Regions from separate parts of the Actinosynnema sp. NPDC050801 genome, predicted to be linked through region 1. Evidence: riboswitches for the same ligand, from Rfam matches in the RefSeq annotation. Region 1 holds a riboswitch; each other region holds the start of a gene.
The links. Region 1 has a riboswitch for S-adenosylmethionine ahead of AB0K14_RS14975 (aminotransferase class V-fold PLP-dependent enzyme). Riboswitches for the same ligand answer to the same signal wherever they lie in the genome.
Positions count from the first base shown of each region.

Region 2: it holds a riboswitch for S-adenosylmethionine, as region 1 does, so the genes downstream of both, thrC (threonine synthase) here and AB0K14_RS14975 (aminotransferase class V-fold PLP-dependent enzyme) in region 1, are expected to answer to the same signal.
Region 3: it holds a riboswitch for S-adenosylmethionine, as region 1 does, so the genes downstream of both, AB0K14_RS04875 (ATP-binding cassette domain-containing protein) here and AB0K14_RS14975 (aminotransferase class V-fold PLP-dependent enzyme) in region 1, are expected to answer to the same signal.

Region 1 covers NZ_JBFAQZ010000006.1:2,507-7,329, reverse strand. Annotated here, with positions in the region: gene AB0K14_RS14990 (DUF167 domain-containing protein) at 1-73, shown strand, start outside; gene AB0K14_RS14985 (M28 family metallopeptidase) at 70-1,017, opposite strand; gene AB0K14_RS14980 (potassium/proton antiporter) at 1,209-2,690, shown strand; SAM riboswitch class IV at 2,753-2,866, shown strand; gene AB0K14_RS14975 (aminotransferase class V-fold PLP-dependent enzyme) at 2,903-4,240, shown strand; gene lspA (signal peptidase II) at 4,264-4,823, shown strand, end outside.
Region 2 covers NZ_JBFAQZ010000004.1:340,760-345,582, reverse strand. Annotated here, with positions in the region: gene AB0K14_RS11995 (glycoside hydrolase family 3 N-terminal domain-containing protein) at 1-177, shown strand, start outside; gene rpsT (30S ribosomal protein S20) at 304-564, shown strand; gene holA (DNA polymerase III subunit delta) at 821-1,804, opposite strand; SAM riboswitch class I at 1,900-2,015, shown strand; gene thrC (threonine synthase) at 2,027-3,289, shown strand; gene AB0K14_RS11975 (DNA internalization-related competence protein ComEC/Rec2) at 3,270-4,823, opposite strand, start outside.
Region 3 covers NZ_JBFAQZ010000001.1:965,707-970,529, reverse strand. Annotated here, with positions in the region: gene AB0K14_RS04885 (MetQ/NlpA family ABC transporter substrate-binding protein) at 215-1,021, opposite strand; gene AB0K14_RS04880 (methionine ABC transporter permease) at 1,051-1,734, opposite strand; gene AB0K14_RS04875 (ATP-binding cassette domain-containing protein) at 1,731-2,741, opposite strand; SAM riboswitch class I at 2,945-3,037, opposite strand; gene rsmA (16S rRNA (adenine(1518)-N(6)/adenine(1519)-N(6))-dimethyltransferase RsmA) at 3,124-4,002, opposite strand; gene AB0K14_RS04865 (transglycosylase family protein) at 4,013-4,823, opposite strand, start outside.

The DNA of each region.
Region 1 (4,823 bases):
GGACAAGGTCGTGCAGGTCGACCCCGCCCCGGCCGGCGCACCCGAGGTGCTGGCGCGGCTGCTGGACGGTTAGGCCGCCAGCGTCCACACGGCGTGCGCGATGGCGTCGGTGTTGCGGTCCAACGCGGTCGCGTTCACGTTCGACCTGGTGTCGCACGAGCGGTGGTAGCAGCGGTCGAACGCGGTGCCGGCCGTGCCGCCCCACTTATGCGCCTGCGCGGAGGTCTTGGTGCCCTCCGCGCCGGTGAACGTGCCGCCGACCGGGATGCCCGCCCGCGCGAACGCCGCGTGGTCGGACCGACCGCCCACGCTGGTCAGCTCGGTCGGCACGCCGATCGAGCCGAAGTAGCCCTGGAGCACCTGCTGGAGCGCCGACGAGCCGGACGGCTGCCCGGACGCGCTGTAGACGAAGTAGCCCGGGTTCGGCGAGCCGATCATGTCGAAGTTGAGGTAGGCGTCGATCCGCGAGCGGTCCGTTGTGGACAGCGAGTTCACGTAGTGCGTCGAGCCGACCAGGCCCAGTTCCTCCGCGCCCCACCAGGCGAAGCGCAGGTGCTTGGTGGGGCGGAAGCCGGTGGACCGCACGGCCAGCGCGACTTCGAGCAGCCCGGCCGAGCCGGTGCCGTTGTCGTTGATGCCCGGGCCGGCCGACACGCTGTCGAGGTGCCCGCCGGCCATGACCACGTTGTCGGGGTCGCCGCCGGGCCAGTCGGCGATCAGGTTGTAGCCGGTGGCGCCGTTGCGGCTGAACGACTGCACCCGGGTGGTGAACCCGGCGGCGTCCAACTTGGACTTGACCCAGTTCACCGAGGCCAGGTAACCGGGACGGCCGTGCGCCCGGTTGCCGCCGTTGGCGTTCGCAATGCTCTGGAACTGGTCGAGGTCGGCCTGGACGGCGGACACCGGGATGTCCGGCCCGGCCAGGACGTGAGGTGGCGCGGCGGTGGCCGAGCCGGGGCCGGAGCCCAGGAGCGCGCCGGTCGTGACCAGCGCGACGGAGATCGTTCGCAGCTTCACGGTTTCTCCCGCAGGGTGTGGAGGTGACCGGGGCGGCGGACCCGTTCGTCAACATGCACGGTTCGACGTCGTTCGCGCTAGGGGCGTTCGGCTGGTGACGCCGCGGGGGTTGCCGGATTCGTCCATTTCGGTGTCGCCAGGGAGAATGACCCCGTCGAGTGATGTAGCGGGAACGACGGCCTGGAGGTCGAGTGGGCGGTGTGACGGGCTACCTGGGCATCGCCGCCGGCGTTCTGCTGCTCTCGGTCATCGCGGTTCGGGTGTCGATCAGGCTCGGTCTGCCATCCCTCCTGCTCTACCTGGGCATCGGCCTGCTGCTCGGTGAGGCCGTGCTCGGCATCCAGTTCGAGGACGCCGACCTGACCCGTTCGCTGGGCACCGTCGCGCTCGTGCTGATCCTCACCGAGGGCGGGCTGACCACCCGGTGGAGCGCGGTGAAGCCCGCGCTGGGCCTGGGCATCGCGTTGTCCACGGTGGCCGTCGGCGTGAGCATCGCGGTCACCGGGTTCGCGCTGCACTTCCTGCTCGACATGGACTGGCGCACGGCCCTGCTGTGGGGCGCGGTGCTGTCGTCCACCGACGCGGCGGCCGTGTTCAGCGTGCTGCGCGGGGTGGGGGTGCGCAAGCGGCTCATCGGCGCGCTCGAACTGGAGTCCGGCATCAACGACGCGCCGGTGTACATCGCCGTCGTGCTGCTCGCCGCCCCCGACCCGATCACGTGGACCGCGCCGTTGCTGATGGCCTACGAGCTCGTCGCGGGCGGGGTGATCGGGATCGTGCTCGGCTGGGTCGGCGGCGTGGGGCTGCGCCGGGCCGCGCTGCCCGCCACCGGCCTGTACCCGCTGGCCACGGTCGCCGTGTGCCTGCTCGCCTACACGGTCGGCGACCTCGCGCACGCGTCCGGCTTCCTCGCCGTCTACATCGCCGCCCTCGTGCTCGGCAACGCCCGCCTGCCGCACCGGGCGGACACCCTGTCGTTCGCCGAGGGGTTGGGCTGGATCGCGCAGATCGGGCTGTTCGTGCTGCTCGGCCTGTACGCCTCACCGGGACGCCTGCTCGACGTGCTGGTGCCCGCGCTGGTCGCGGGCGCGGTGCTGGTGCTGCTGGCCAGGCCGCTGTCGGTGCTCAGCGCGGCGCTGCCGTTCCGGGTGCCGTGGCGCGAACAGGTGTTCATCTCGTGGTCGGGGCTGCGCGGCGCGGTGCCGATCGTGTTCGCGCTGATCCCGCTGATCCAGGGCGTGCCGGGTGCGCAGCGGCTGGTGGACGCGGTGTTCGTGCTGGTGGTGGTGCTGACCGTGGTGCAGGGCACGAGCCTGCCGTGGCTGGCCAAGTGGCTCGGGCTGGTCAAGTCCGGGGAGGCGCAGGAGGTGCAGGTCGACTCGTCGGCGCTGGACGAGCTGGGTGCGGAACTCCTCCAGGTCCGCATCCAGCCCGGCTCCAAGCTGCACGGCGTGTACCTGTCGGAGCTGCGGCTGCCGCCCGGCTCGTCGGTCAGCCTCGTGGTGCGTGACGACAACGGCTTCACCCCGCAGCCGACGACCCGGTTGCAGGAGCACGACCAGCTGCTGGTGGTGTGCACCGAGGCCATGCGCACGGCGACCGAGCAGCGCATCCGGGCGGTCGACCGGGCGGGCCGGTTCGCCCGCTGGAAGGGCGACGTCGGCCTGCCGTGACGCTCCCAGGATGTGAACCGGACTCGACGCGGGGGCGCGGTCCGGGTTAACTTCGAACCGAAGGTCATGAGTGCCAGCGCGAAGCCCAGGCTCGCTGGCCGGCAACCCTCCTACCGCGGTGGGGTGCCCCTGGTGAGGACCTGGCCGGCGCGCAGGGCGTCCGGCAAGCGCGGGCTCCCCCTCCGGTGGGGTCCCGGACCCCGGAGGGCGTCATGACCATCGCAGTTCCCCTCACCAGCACCGTCGTCCGGCCGGAGAAGCCGGCACTGCCCCGCGTGGTCGGCGCGTCGCTGCGCGTGCCGCTGGTCACCGGTGAGCGCGTCGAGTACGCCAACCTCGACCACGCGGCCAGCGCGCCGTGCCTGGAGCAGGTCCGCGACGCGGTGGACGAGGTGCTGCCCTGGTACGCCAGCGTGCACCGGGGCGCGGGCTTCGCCTCGCAGGTCAGCACCCGCGTCTACGAGCAGGCCCGCACGTCGGTCCGCCGGTTCCTCAACGCCCGCGGCACCGACGCCGTCGTCTTCACCCGCAACACCACCGACGCGCTGAACCTGCTGGCCAGGAGCCTGCCGAAGCACACGGCCGTGACCCTGTTCGACACCGAGCACCACGCCGCGCTGCTGCCGTGGCGCGGCCCGAACGTGCGCCGCCTGCGCACCCCCGCGTCGCCCGCCCAGGCGGTGCTGGAGCTGGACCGGGCGCTGCGCGAGGCGCCGGTCGGCCCGCGCCTGGTCGTGGTCACGGGGGCGTCCAACGTGACCGGCGAGCTCTGGCCGGTGGCCGAACTGGCGCGCGTCGCCCGCAGGCACGGCGCCCGGATCGCCCTGGACGCCGCCCAGCTCGCGCCGCACCGGCCGGTGGACGTGCGCGCGCTCGACGTCGACTACACCGTGCTGTCCGGGCACAAGGTCTACGCGCCGTTCGGCGCGGGCGTGCTGGTCGGCCGGTCGGACTGGTTGCAGGCCGCCGAGCCGTACCTGGTGGGCGGCGGTGCGACGGCCCGCGTCACCGACCACGGCGACCGGCTCGGCGTGGCCTGGTCGGCGGTGCCCGAGCGGCACGAGGCCGGCACCCCGAACGTGGTGGGCGTGCACGCGCTGGCCGTGGCGTGCGACGTGCTGGGCAGGCACTGGGAGCAGACCACCGAGCACGAGCGGGTGCTGCTGGCCAGGCTGCGGGCGGGCCTGCGGACCGTGCCGGGCGTGCACGAGCTGACGTTGTTCGGCCCGGACCAGGACCGGGTGGGCGTGGTGAGCTTCACCGTCGGCGGTCAGGACGCCGGCTACCTGGCAGCGGCGCTGAGCGCCGAGCACGGCATCGGTGTGCGCGACGGCGCGTTCTGCGCCCACGTGGCCGTGCACCGCCTCGCCCACGGCGAACGGGCGCTGCGTGCGTCGATCGGCCTGGGCACCACCGAGGAGCACGTGGACCGCTTCGTGGCCGCGCTGCGCGCGCTCGTCGTCGAGGGTTCGCGGTGGGAGTACGAGCAGCGCGACGGCCGTTGGGTGCCGCTGGACGACCAGCGCGCGCTCCCGCCGTTCCTGCGCTGACCCCGATGCTGGACAATGGCCCGGTGAGCACCGATCCCAACACCGAGCCGGACACGCCGGACCAGCCGGACCAGCCGCTGCCGAAGCGACGGGTCCTCCTGCTGGCCGTCATCGCGCCGCTCGTGTTGGCGCTCGACCTGGTCACCAAGATCCTCGCGGTGGAGCACCTGGAGGGGCGTGAGCCGGTCGAGCTGCTCGGCGGCCTGCTCTACCTGCCGCTGATCCGCAACACCGGCGCCGCGTTCGGCCTGGCCGAGGGCTGGACGGTGATCCTCGCCCTGATCGCGTCCGGTGTCGTCGTGTTCATCCTGTGGATCGCGCGCCGGCTGCGGTCGGTCGGCTGGGCCATCGGCCTGGGCCTGGTCCTGGGCGGCGCGATGGGCAACCTGGTGGACCGGATCTTCCGCGGTCCCGGCCCGCTGCGCGGCGGCGTGGTCGACTTCATCTCGGTGCTCGACCCCTGGGGCAACTTCTTCCCGGTGTTCAACCTGGCCGACTCGGCCATCTGCGTGGGCGGCGGCGTGATCGTGCTGATGGCGCTGCTCCAGCGCGACTACGACGGCACCCGCGTGGAGAAGAAGCC
Region 2 (4,823 bases), on a different contig from region 1:
GGTTTCACCCGGGTGGCGTTGAAGGCGGGCGAGCAGCGGACGGTCGAGGTCTCGTTCGACGTCAAGCGCCTCGCGGTGACCCCCGGTGACGTGGACGGCGCGGACAGGCCGGAGGTGGCCAAGGGCGCCTACGAGGTCGTGGTCGGCGACGGGAGGGCTCGATTCACGGTGCGGTGAGCTGCCCTGATATCCTTCTCGGCCGTACCCGCGCGGCATTCCGCTGTGGAGGAAAACCGCCCCTCGTGGGCGGAGCCGGTGACAAGCGCGGTGCGACTCCGAGACCGAGGAAAAGGTGGCTTTCGCGTGGCGAACATCAAGTCCCAGATGAAGCGGATCAAGACGAACGAGAAGGCGCGCCTGCGCAACAAGGCCGTCAAGTCGTCGCTCAAGACCGCCATCCGCAAGTTCCGTGAGGCCGCCGAGGCCGGTGACAAGGAGAAGGCCACCGTGCTGGCGCGGGAGGCTTCCCGCAAGCTCGACAAGGCCGTCACCAAGGGCGTGATCCACGCCAACCAGGCCGCCAACAAGAAGTCGGCGCTGGCGCGGCGCGCCAACCAGATCTGATCTGGTCCTCACGCCGAGGCGCCGCCCACCCCACGCGGGGTGGGCGGCGCTTTTGCTTTCCCGGGCACTTCCGGCCGCCAGCCGCCGACTCGGCCTCCGCTGGCCGATCGAGCGACTCGGCAGCCGGCTCGGCCTCCGGCGGCCGGTCGGTCGACTCCGCCTCCGCCAGTCGGCTCGACCTCCGGCGGCAGGTCAAGCAACCCGGCAGTCGGTCGGCTTCCGGCACTCGGTCGCCAGCTCGGCTTCCGGCGGTCGGTCAGCGTCGACCGTGGGCGGCGACGATCTTGAGCACCGCGCGTTCCAGGGCGTAGCCGGAGTCCGCCGCGACGCCCTTGACGTCGGCGTTCAGGTCGGCGGCCACCGTCATCGCCGCCGCGAGCCCCCGGTCCTCCCAGCCGCGCGACTGGCCCTGGGCCTTCTTGACCTTCCACGGCGGCATGCCCAGCTCGCCCGCCAGCTTGAACGGGTCGCCCCGGCCCACCGCGGACACCCGCGCGATCGTGCGCACCGCGTCGGCCAGCGCGTCGGCGACCAGCACGTGCGGCACCCCGAGCTGGATCGCCCACCGCAACGCCTCCAGCGCACCGGCCCGGTCGCCCATCACGGCCTTCTCGGCGACCGCGAACCCGGTCACCTCGGCCCGACCGCGGTGGTAGCGGCGGACCGCCTCGGCGTCGACCTTGCCGCCGGTGTCGGCGACGAGCTGCGAGGCCGCCGCCGCCAACTCGCGCAGGTCCGACCCCACCGCCTCGATCAGCGCGGCCACCGCCTCCGGGTCGGCCTTGCCGCCGCCGGCCGAGCGGATCTCGTTGCGCACGAACGCTTCCCGGTCCGCCGCCTTGGTGATCTTGGGGCACTCGGTGACCCGGGCACCCGCCTTGCGCAGCGCCGCGGGCAGGTCCTTGGCCACCTTGCTGCGCCCGCCGCCGCTGTGGACGACCACCACCGTGACCCCGTCCGCCGGGGCCTTGGCGTAGGCGATCACCGCGTCGGCGATCTCCTTGCCGCACTCCTGCGCGGCTTCCAGCGCGACCACGCGGCCCTCCGCGAACAGCGACGGGCTCACCAGTTCGGCCAGCTCAGGTGGCGTGAGATCGGTCACGCGGACGCGCGTCAGGTCGGCCTGCGGATCGGCTTTCCGCGCCGTCGCCAGCGCACCGCGCACCGCGCGCTCGACCAGCAACTCCTCCTCGCCGACGATCAGGTGCACGGCGTCGGGCGCGTCTGCGGGCGAACTCACGGCGCGATCCTCCCACGCCCGTCGGACGTCCGGATGGTGGACGTCTCTGGCTGCGGGTCGGGATCGTGACGTAAGTTGGCCGCACAACTGAATACCGCTCATCCAGAGGGGCAGAGGGATCGGCCCGAAGAAGCCCCGGCAACCCGTCGCACAGCGTCCGCTGGCGATCACGGTGCCAATTCCGACCCGCGACGCGCGGGAAAGATGAGGAGATACCTCGCGATGACTGCTGTCAGTGTGCCCTCGGCCACCACCTCCTTCGACCTCGGTCCCGCCCGCGCGCTGTCGTGTCGCGAGTGCGGTCACGAGACGCCGCTCGCCGCCGAATACGCCTGCCTGGAGTGTTTCGGGCCGCTGGAAGTGGCCTACGACTTCGGCCCGATCCGCCGCGAGGACATCGAGGCGGGCCCCCGGTCGATCTGGCGCTACCGCGGCCTGCTCCCCGTGCCGACCACCGTCCAGTCGCACCCCAACACCGACCCCGGCGGCACCCGCCTGGTCGAGGCCGACCGCCTCGCCAAGGCCTTGGGCGTGCGCAAGGTCTGGGTGAAGGACGACACCGGCAACCCGACCCACTCGTTCAAGGACCGCGTGGTCGGCGTCGCCCTCGCCGCCGCCCGCGAGCTGGGCTTCAAGGTCCTGGCCTGCCCCTCCACCGGCAACCTGGCCAACGCCGTGGCCGCCGCGGCGGCCCGCGCGGGCTGGCAGTCGGTGGTCCTGGTGCCCTCCTCCCTGGAGCAGGCGAAGATCCTCATGACCGCCGTCTACGGCGGCAACCTGATCACCGTCGACGGCAACTACGACGACGTGAACCGGCTGGCGCAGGAGTTGGCCGCCGAGCACGAGGACTGGGCGTTCGTCAACGTCAACGTCCGCCCCTACTACGCCGAGGGCTCCAAGACGCTCGGGTACGAGGTCGCCGAACAGCTCGGCTGGCGTCTGCCCGACCAGATCGTCGTGCCCATCGCGTCCGGCTCCCAGTTGACCAAGGTCGACAAGGCCTTCCGCGAGTTCGGCACCCTGGGCCTGGTCGAGCAGACCCCGTACCGCGTGTTCGGCGCGCAGGCCACCGGCTGCTCCCCCGTCTCGGCCGCCTTCAAGGCGGGCCACGACGTGGTCAGCCCCGTCCGCCCGGACACCATCGCCCGGTCGCTGGCGATCGGCGCCCCCGCCGACGGCCCCTACGTGCTGGACGCCGTCCGCCGCACCAACGGCGCGATCGAGGACGTCACCGACGACGAGGTCGTGGAGGGCATCCGCCTGCTGGCCCAGACCGAGGGCATCTTCGCCGAGACCGCGGGCGGCGTCACCGTCGCGACCGCGAAGAAGCTCATCGAGACCGGCCAACTGGACCCGGACGGCGAGACGGTGCTCCTGATCACCGGCGACGGCCTCAAGACCCTGGACGCCCTGGGTGACCGGGTCGGCCCCCGCGCCAACGTCCCGCCGTCGACCGAGGCCGTGCTCAAGGCCCTCCAGGACTGACCCGCCCGCCGGGCGGCGACCGGTCAGTCGTCGCCCGGCGGACCCCGGTCACCGGGCCCGGCCGTCGAGGTGGCGGTCGGGGCCGCCGCGCGGTCTCGATCACAGCGCGATCCCGGACGAGCGGAGCCAGCCGGTCCGGGGGAAGGCGGCCAGTTCGGGCAGCACGTGCGGCCCCACCGGTTCGGTCACCACGCGCCAAGCGGTGAGCATCTGGGGCCAGGGGCGTTTCTCCTTCTCCTGGTTGTAGCGCTCGGCGTGCCACTCCTCCGGCGGGATGGTCAGGTCGGCGTCGAACAGCGCGTCCGCGACCAGCCGGTAGGCGGTGTTCGCGGAGGGGACCTGAGCCATGCGGATCACACCGGTGGCGGTGGCCCTGGCGACGATGCCCCGGTCGCCACCGGGCAGGTCCTCGCACACGTAGTAGGTGAAAGCGGGCCGGAGTTCGTCGCGCGGCCACGGTTCGGCGGTGTAGCCGGGTTGCCACAACGCCCACGCCACCGCGCGGTTGCCGCCGCGCGGCGACCAGCCCGAGTGCAATCGGATCCAGACGTCGTTCCTCATGGTCGTCCTCCCCTTGTCCGTTGTCGGGTGGGTCGCCACCCCTGCGGGCGACCCGCGGCCCGTCCGGGCCTGCCAGCACGGCGGTGTCGCCGTCCCGGTCCGTGCGCAGCACCAGCGCGCCTCGGCTCGTCAACTCGTCGACCAGCACCCCGCTGGGGTGGCCGTAGCGGTTGCCCGCGCCGACGCTCACCAGGGCGATCCGCGGCTGGACCGCCGCGAGGAACGCCGGTGACGAGTACCGCGAGCCGTGGTGCGGCACCTTGAGCACGTCGGCCCGCAGGTCCACGTGCCCGCCGAGCAGGTCCGCCTGCCCGGCCAGCTCGATGTCGCCGGTCAGCAGCACCCGCCCGGCTGCGGTGGTGGCCCGCAGCACCAGCGACGCGTCGTTGACCGCCGTGTTCGCCTCACCCACCGGGCCCGCGCGCGGACCCAGCACGTCGAGTTGCAGACCCGGCCAGCTCAGCCGCTGCCCGACGCCCATCTCGACCACGCGGACCCCGGCCGTCCGCGCCCGTTCCCTCACCTCCTCCCAAGCCCACTCCGGCTGCCTCGACGGCCCCACCGCCACCGCGCCCACACCCCGCTCCGCCATCACCGCGGCCAACCCGCCCACGTGGTCGGCGTGCAGGTGGCTGAGCACCACCAGCGGGATCCGCCGCACGCCCAGCCGACGCAGGCACGACAGCACCGGCACCGGGTCGGGCCCCGTGTCGACCAGCACCGCCCGGTCGCGCTCGGCGGTGGCGAGGACCACTGCGTCGCCCTGCCCCACGTCGCACGCCACGACCGACCAGCCGGGCGCGGGCCACCCGGGCGAGACGACGTTCAGCGGCACGAGCACCACCACCGCGCCGACCACGGCCGCCACCACCAGCGTCCGCAACCGGCGGAGCCTGGTGACCGCGTAGCCGAGCAGCAGGACCCCGACCAGCGACAACCCGCCCACCCAGCCGCTGGGCCACCCGACCGCCGA
Region 3 (4,823 bases), on a different contig from region 1:
CGAACGTAGGACTCGCGCGACCTGAACGTACGACTCGCGCGACCTGAACGTACGACTCGCGCGACCTGAACGTACGACTCGCGCGTTCTGAACGTAGGACACGCGCGTTCTGAACGTAGGACACGCGCGTTCTGGAGGTAGGACACGCGCGGGTTGGAGGTAGGACACGCGGGGGTGAGGTCGAGGGGGGTGGAGATGGAGATGGGGTTGGGGGTTAGACGGCGAGGACGGAGCCGGCGAAGGTTTGCTTGATGTAGTCCTTGACCTCTTGCGACTGGAGCAGGGCCAGCAGGTCGCGCACGCGCGGGTCGTCCTTCAGCTCGGCCCGCGTGACCAGGCCGTTCGCGTTCGGGTTGCCCTCGACCTTCTCCAGCGCCAACGCGTCGGACGCGGGCTTGAGACCGGCGTCGATGGCGTAGTTGCCGTTCACCACGGACGCGTCCGTGTCGTCCAGCGAACGCGGCAGCTGCGCCGCCTCCAGCTCGACGAACTCAAGCCCACGCGGGTTCTCCGCGATGTCCCGGATGGTCGCCGTCTTCTCCGCGCCCGGCGTGACCTTGATCAGCCCGTTGTCCTGGAGCAGCTTCAGCCCGCGCGCCTCGTTCGTCGCGTCGTTGGCCACCGCGACCCGGGCGCCCGACGGCAGGTCGGCCAGCGACTTGTGCTTCTTCGAGTACACGCCCAGCGGCTCGACGTGCACCGGCCCGATCCACTCCAGCGACGCGCCGCTCTCCGCCTTGAACGTGTCCAGGTACGGCACGGTCTGGAAGTAGTTCGCGTCCAGCGACCCGTCCACCAGCGCCGTGTTCGGCTGCACGTAGTCGGTGAACTCCACCACCTCGATCTTCAAGCCCTTCGCCGCGGCCAGGTTGTCCGCGACGTACCGCAGCACCTGGGCGTGCGGGACCGGGCTCACGCCGACCTTCAGCGCCGCGTTCGGGTCGGACGCGGCGCCGTTGTCGCCACTACCGCAGCCCACTGCGGTCAGCAGCACGGCCAGCAGGGCAGCACGAATACGCATTTCATTCCTTTGATGAGAAGAAGAAACGATCAGACGGACGCGGTGCGGCGGCGGTCGACGCCGCGGGCCACGCGGTTGGTGGTGAACTGGATCGCGGTGGCGATGATCGCCAGCACGACGACCGTGCTCCACAGGTAGCGGTCGTTGAACCGCTGGTAGCCCATGCGCACGGCGAGGTCGCCGAGGCCGCCGCCGCCGACCACCCCGGCCATCGCCGAGTAGCCCAGCAGCGCGATCGCGGTCACGCCGATGGCGTTGACCAGCGCGGGCAACGACTCGCGCAGCAGCACGCTGCGCACGATCCGCAGCGTGGACGACCCGGTGGTGACGGCGGCCTCGACCACCGACACGTGCACCTCGGCCAGCACGTTCTGCACCAGCCTGCCGACGAACGGGATGGCGCCGACGGCGAGCGGCACGATGGCCGCCGTGGGTCCGATGGTGCTGCCGAGCAGCAGCCTGGTCAGCGAGGTGAGCACCACGAGCAGCACCAGGAACGGCATGGAGCGGCCCAGGTCCACGACGAACCCGAGCACCTTGTGCAGCACCGGCCGGGGCTTCAGCCCACCGGGTGCGGTGAGCTGAAGCCAGATGCCGACGGGCGCACCGAGCAGAACGGCGATCAGGGTGGAGACGACCACCATGTACAACGTCTCGCCGGTGGCGAGCAGCACGTCGTCGAACACGATGGACCAGGGTGTTGCGGACCTCACGCAGCTACTCCCTGCGGACCCGAGAGGGTCCGTCGCACCGAGCCGCCCGCTTCCGAGATCCACTCCAGCGCGGAGTCCGCGCGCTCGCCCTTCAGGCCGACGCGGAACCGGGCCACCGGGGTCTCCCCCAGCCTGGTCAGACCGCCGCCCAGCAGGTTCAGCTCGACGCCGAACCGGCTGGTCACCTCGGGCAGCAGCGCGCCGACGGCGGCGAAGCCGATCAGCACGACGTCCGCGACCCGGTCGAACGAGGCCTCCGCCGCCGGGTTCTGGTCCACGGCGGGCAGCAGCGACGCGGCGGTGCGGCTGGCCGCGTCGGACACCAGGTCGAGTACCTTGCCGTGCTCCACCACCCGGCCGTCCTCCAGCACCGCGACGTCGTCGCAGATCCTGCGGACCACGCCCATGTCGTGCGTGACCACGAGCACCGTCACGCCGAGCTCGGCCCGCGCCCGGTCCAGCACGGTGAGCACCGAGCCGGTGGTGTCGGGGTCGAGCGCGGAGGTCGGCTCGTCGGCCAGCAGCACCGACGGCGACGCGGCGAGCGCCCGCGCGACGGCGATCCGCTGGCGCTGGCCGCCGGAGAGCTGGTCGGGGTACGAGCCCGCCTTGTCGGTCAGGCCCACGAGGTCGAGGAGTTCGGCGACCCGGGTGCGGCGCTGGGGACCGGCCACGCCCGCGGCCTCCAGCGGCAGCGCGACGTTGCCCGCGGCGGTGCGCTGGCGCAGCAGGGAATCCCCTTGCGGCACAACGCCGATCTGCCGGCGGGCGGCCCGCAGGGCGGTGCCGTCGAGGGAGACGAGGTCGGTGCCGTCGACGCGGATCGCGCCGCTGTCGGGGCGCTCCAGGAGCGCGACGCACCGGGCCAGGGTGGACTTGCCCGCGCCGCTGGGGCCGACGACGCCGAGGACGGTGCCTGCGGCGACGTCCAGGTTCACGCCGTCCAGCGCGCGAACCTGCCCGGTACTCCCGGGGAAGGTCTTGGTGAGGTTCTCGACAGTGATCACGTTTCGCTCCACGACTGCATGCGGCAGCGCACGCTCATGGCGTGCGTGACCGACGGCTCAGCTCAGAATGGTGTCCTGAAGAAGGACGCGAGGATTCGAAGGCGCCTAGGGCTGCTAGCAGCAGCTGCGACAGGCTGACGAGGTGCGGCGGCCGTGGTCGACGACCCGCCGGCGGGTGAGCGTTCGCATCCTGGGCACGTGATCCTCCATCGATCCTGGCTGAAGCACCTGCCCCGCGGGGGGGGTGGTTGCTGCGGCGTCGTAGAGCCAGGTCTCTCAGCCGCTCGGGATGGCACCACGAGTAGACCTGACCGAGCCTGGCTGACGCAAGCCTGTAACCGGATCGTCCGGCAAATCACACTTTCGGCCGAAAGATCATCGACTACCGAGCGGAAGCGACCTCGGCTATCCGGATGAAGTCACCGACGGCCAGTTGTTCGCCCCGCACCGCCGGGTCCACGCCCGCGGCGACGAGCAGCCGCTGCGCCTCGGCGGCGGAGCCCGCCCACCCGGCCAGCGCGCCGCGCAGCATCTTGCGGCGTTGGGCGAAAGCCGCGTCCACCAAGGAGAACAGCTGCTTCTGGTCCACAGTGGACAAGGGCTCGTGCCGTTCGAACGCCACCAGCGCGGAGTCGACGTTGGGCACCGGCCAGAACACCGAACGCGGCACCGGACCGGCCCGGCGGGCGTCCGCGTACCAGGCGAGCTTCACGCTGGGCACGCCGTAGACCTTGCTGCCGGGCCCGGCGGCCATCCGGTCGGCGACCTCGGACTGCACCATCACCAGGCCGGTGCGCAACGACGGCAGCACGGCCAGCAGGTGCAGCACCACGGGCACGGCCACGTTGTACGGGAGGTTCGCCACCAGCGCCGTCGGCTCGACGGGCAGTTGGGACGCCGTGACGCGCATCGCGTCGTCGTGCACGACGGACAGGCGGTCGGCCAGCTGGGGCGCCCGCTCGGCCACGGTGACGGGCAGGCGGTCGGCCAGCACCCCGTCGATCTCCACGGCCACCAGCGCCCGGCAGGAGGGCAGCAACGCCAACGTCAGCGAGCCCAGACCGGGGCCGACCTCCAGCACCACGTCGTCCGGGCGCAGGTCGGCCGCCGCCACGATGCGCCGCACCGTGTTCGGGTCGTGCACGAAGTTCTGCCCCAGCTTCTTCGTGGGGCGGATGTCCAGCTCGGCGGCCAGCCGACGGACGTCGGCCGGGCCGAGGAGGTGGCTCCCCGACCCGGCCGTCGTCGAATCCTCAGTCACGCGTGCATTGTTACGGCAGGCCCAGCTTCGACCGGCAGTGGGGCCACGCGGAGTAGCCGCCGCGGGCGTCGCGCAGCTTGGTGGCGACGGCGATCTGCTGCTCGCGGGTCGCCTGGTGCGGGTACGCGGCGTACTGGGCACCGCCGTAGGCGTCCCAGGTGCTCTTGTTGAACTGCAGGCCGCCGTAGTAGCCGTTGCCGGTGTTGATGGCCCAGTTGCCGGTCGCCTCGCACTGGGCCAGCCGGTCCCAGACCTCGCCGTCGGGCGGGAGCTTGGTGCCGACCTTGACCTTCTTCGGCTTCGGCTCCTTGGTGACCTTCGCGCCCAGCTTCTCGCGGCCCACCTCGGCGCCGTTCTTCACCGTCACGCGGTAGGTGACGATCTGCTCGCCGGCCTCGCCCGGGTCCAGGACCTCTTTCTGGCCCCTCATCATCGCGTCGTCCTTGACCTCCTCGACGGGCGGCTGGATGGCCTCCGTCGCGTTGATCACCGACACGCCGGTGCGCGTGATGTGGACCTCGGCGCCGTTGGTGACGCGCAGGTCCATCGCCGTTTCGAGCTTGTCCTCGGGGCCCAGCGTGAGGTTCTCGGCGCGCATCAGCTCCTCGACGGTCACGGCCGTCGTCCGCAGCTGCCGGGGCGCGTTGCCGCCGTCGTAGAGCGTGATGGTCTTGAGGCTCTTGACCTCGAGGGCGAGACCGTTGAGGGGCACGTCCATGCCGCGGTCGTGCGAGAGCCACGCGCCCTCGTCGTCGACCTGCAACTGCTCCAGCGCCTCGTCCACGGTGACCGAGCGGACCCAGCCCTCGCGCTGCTCGCCG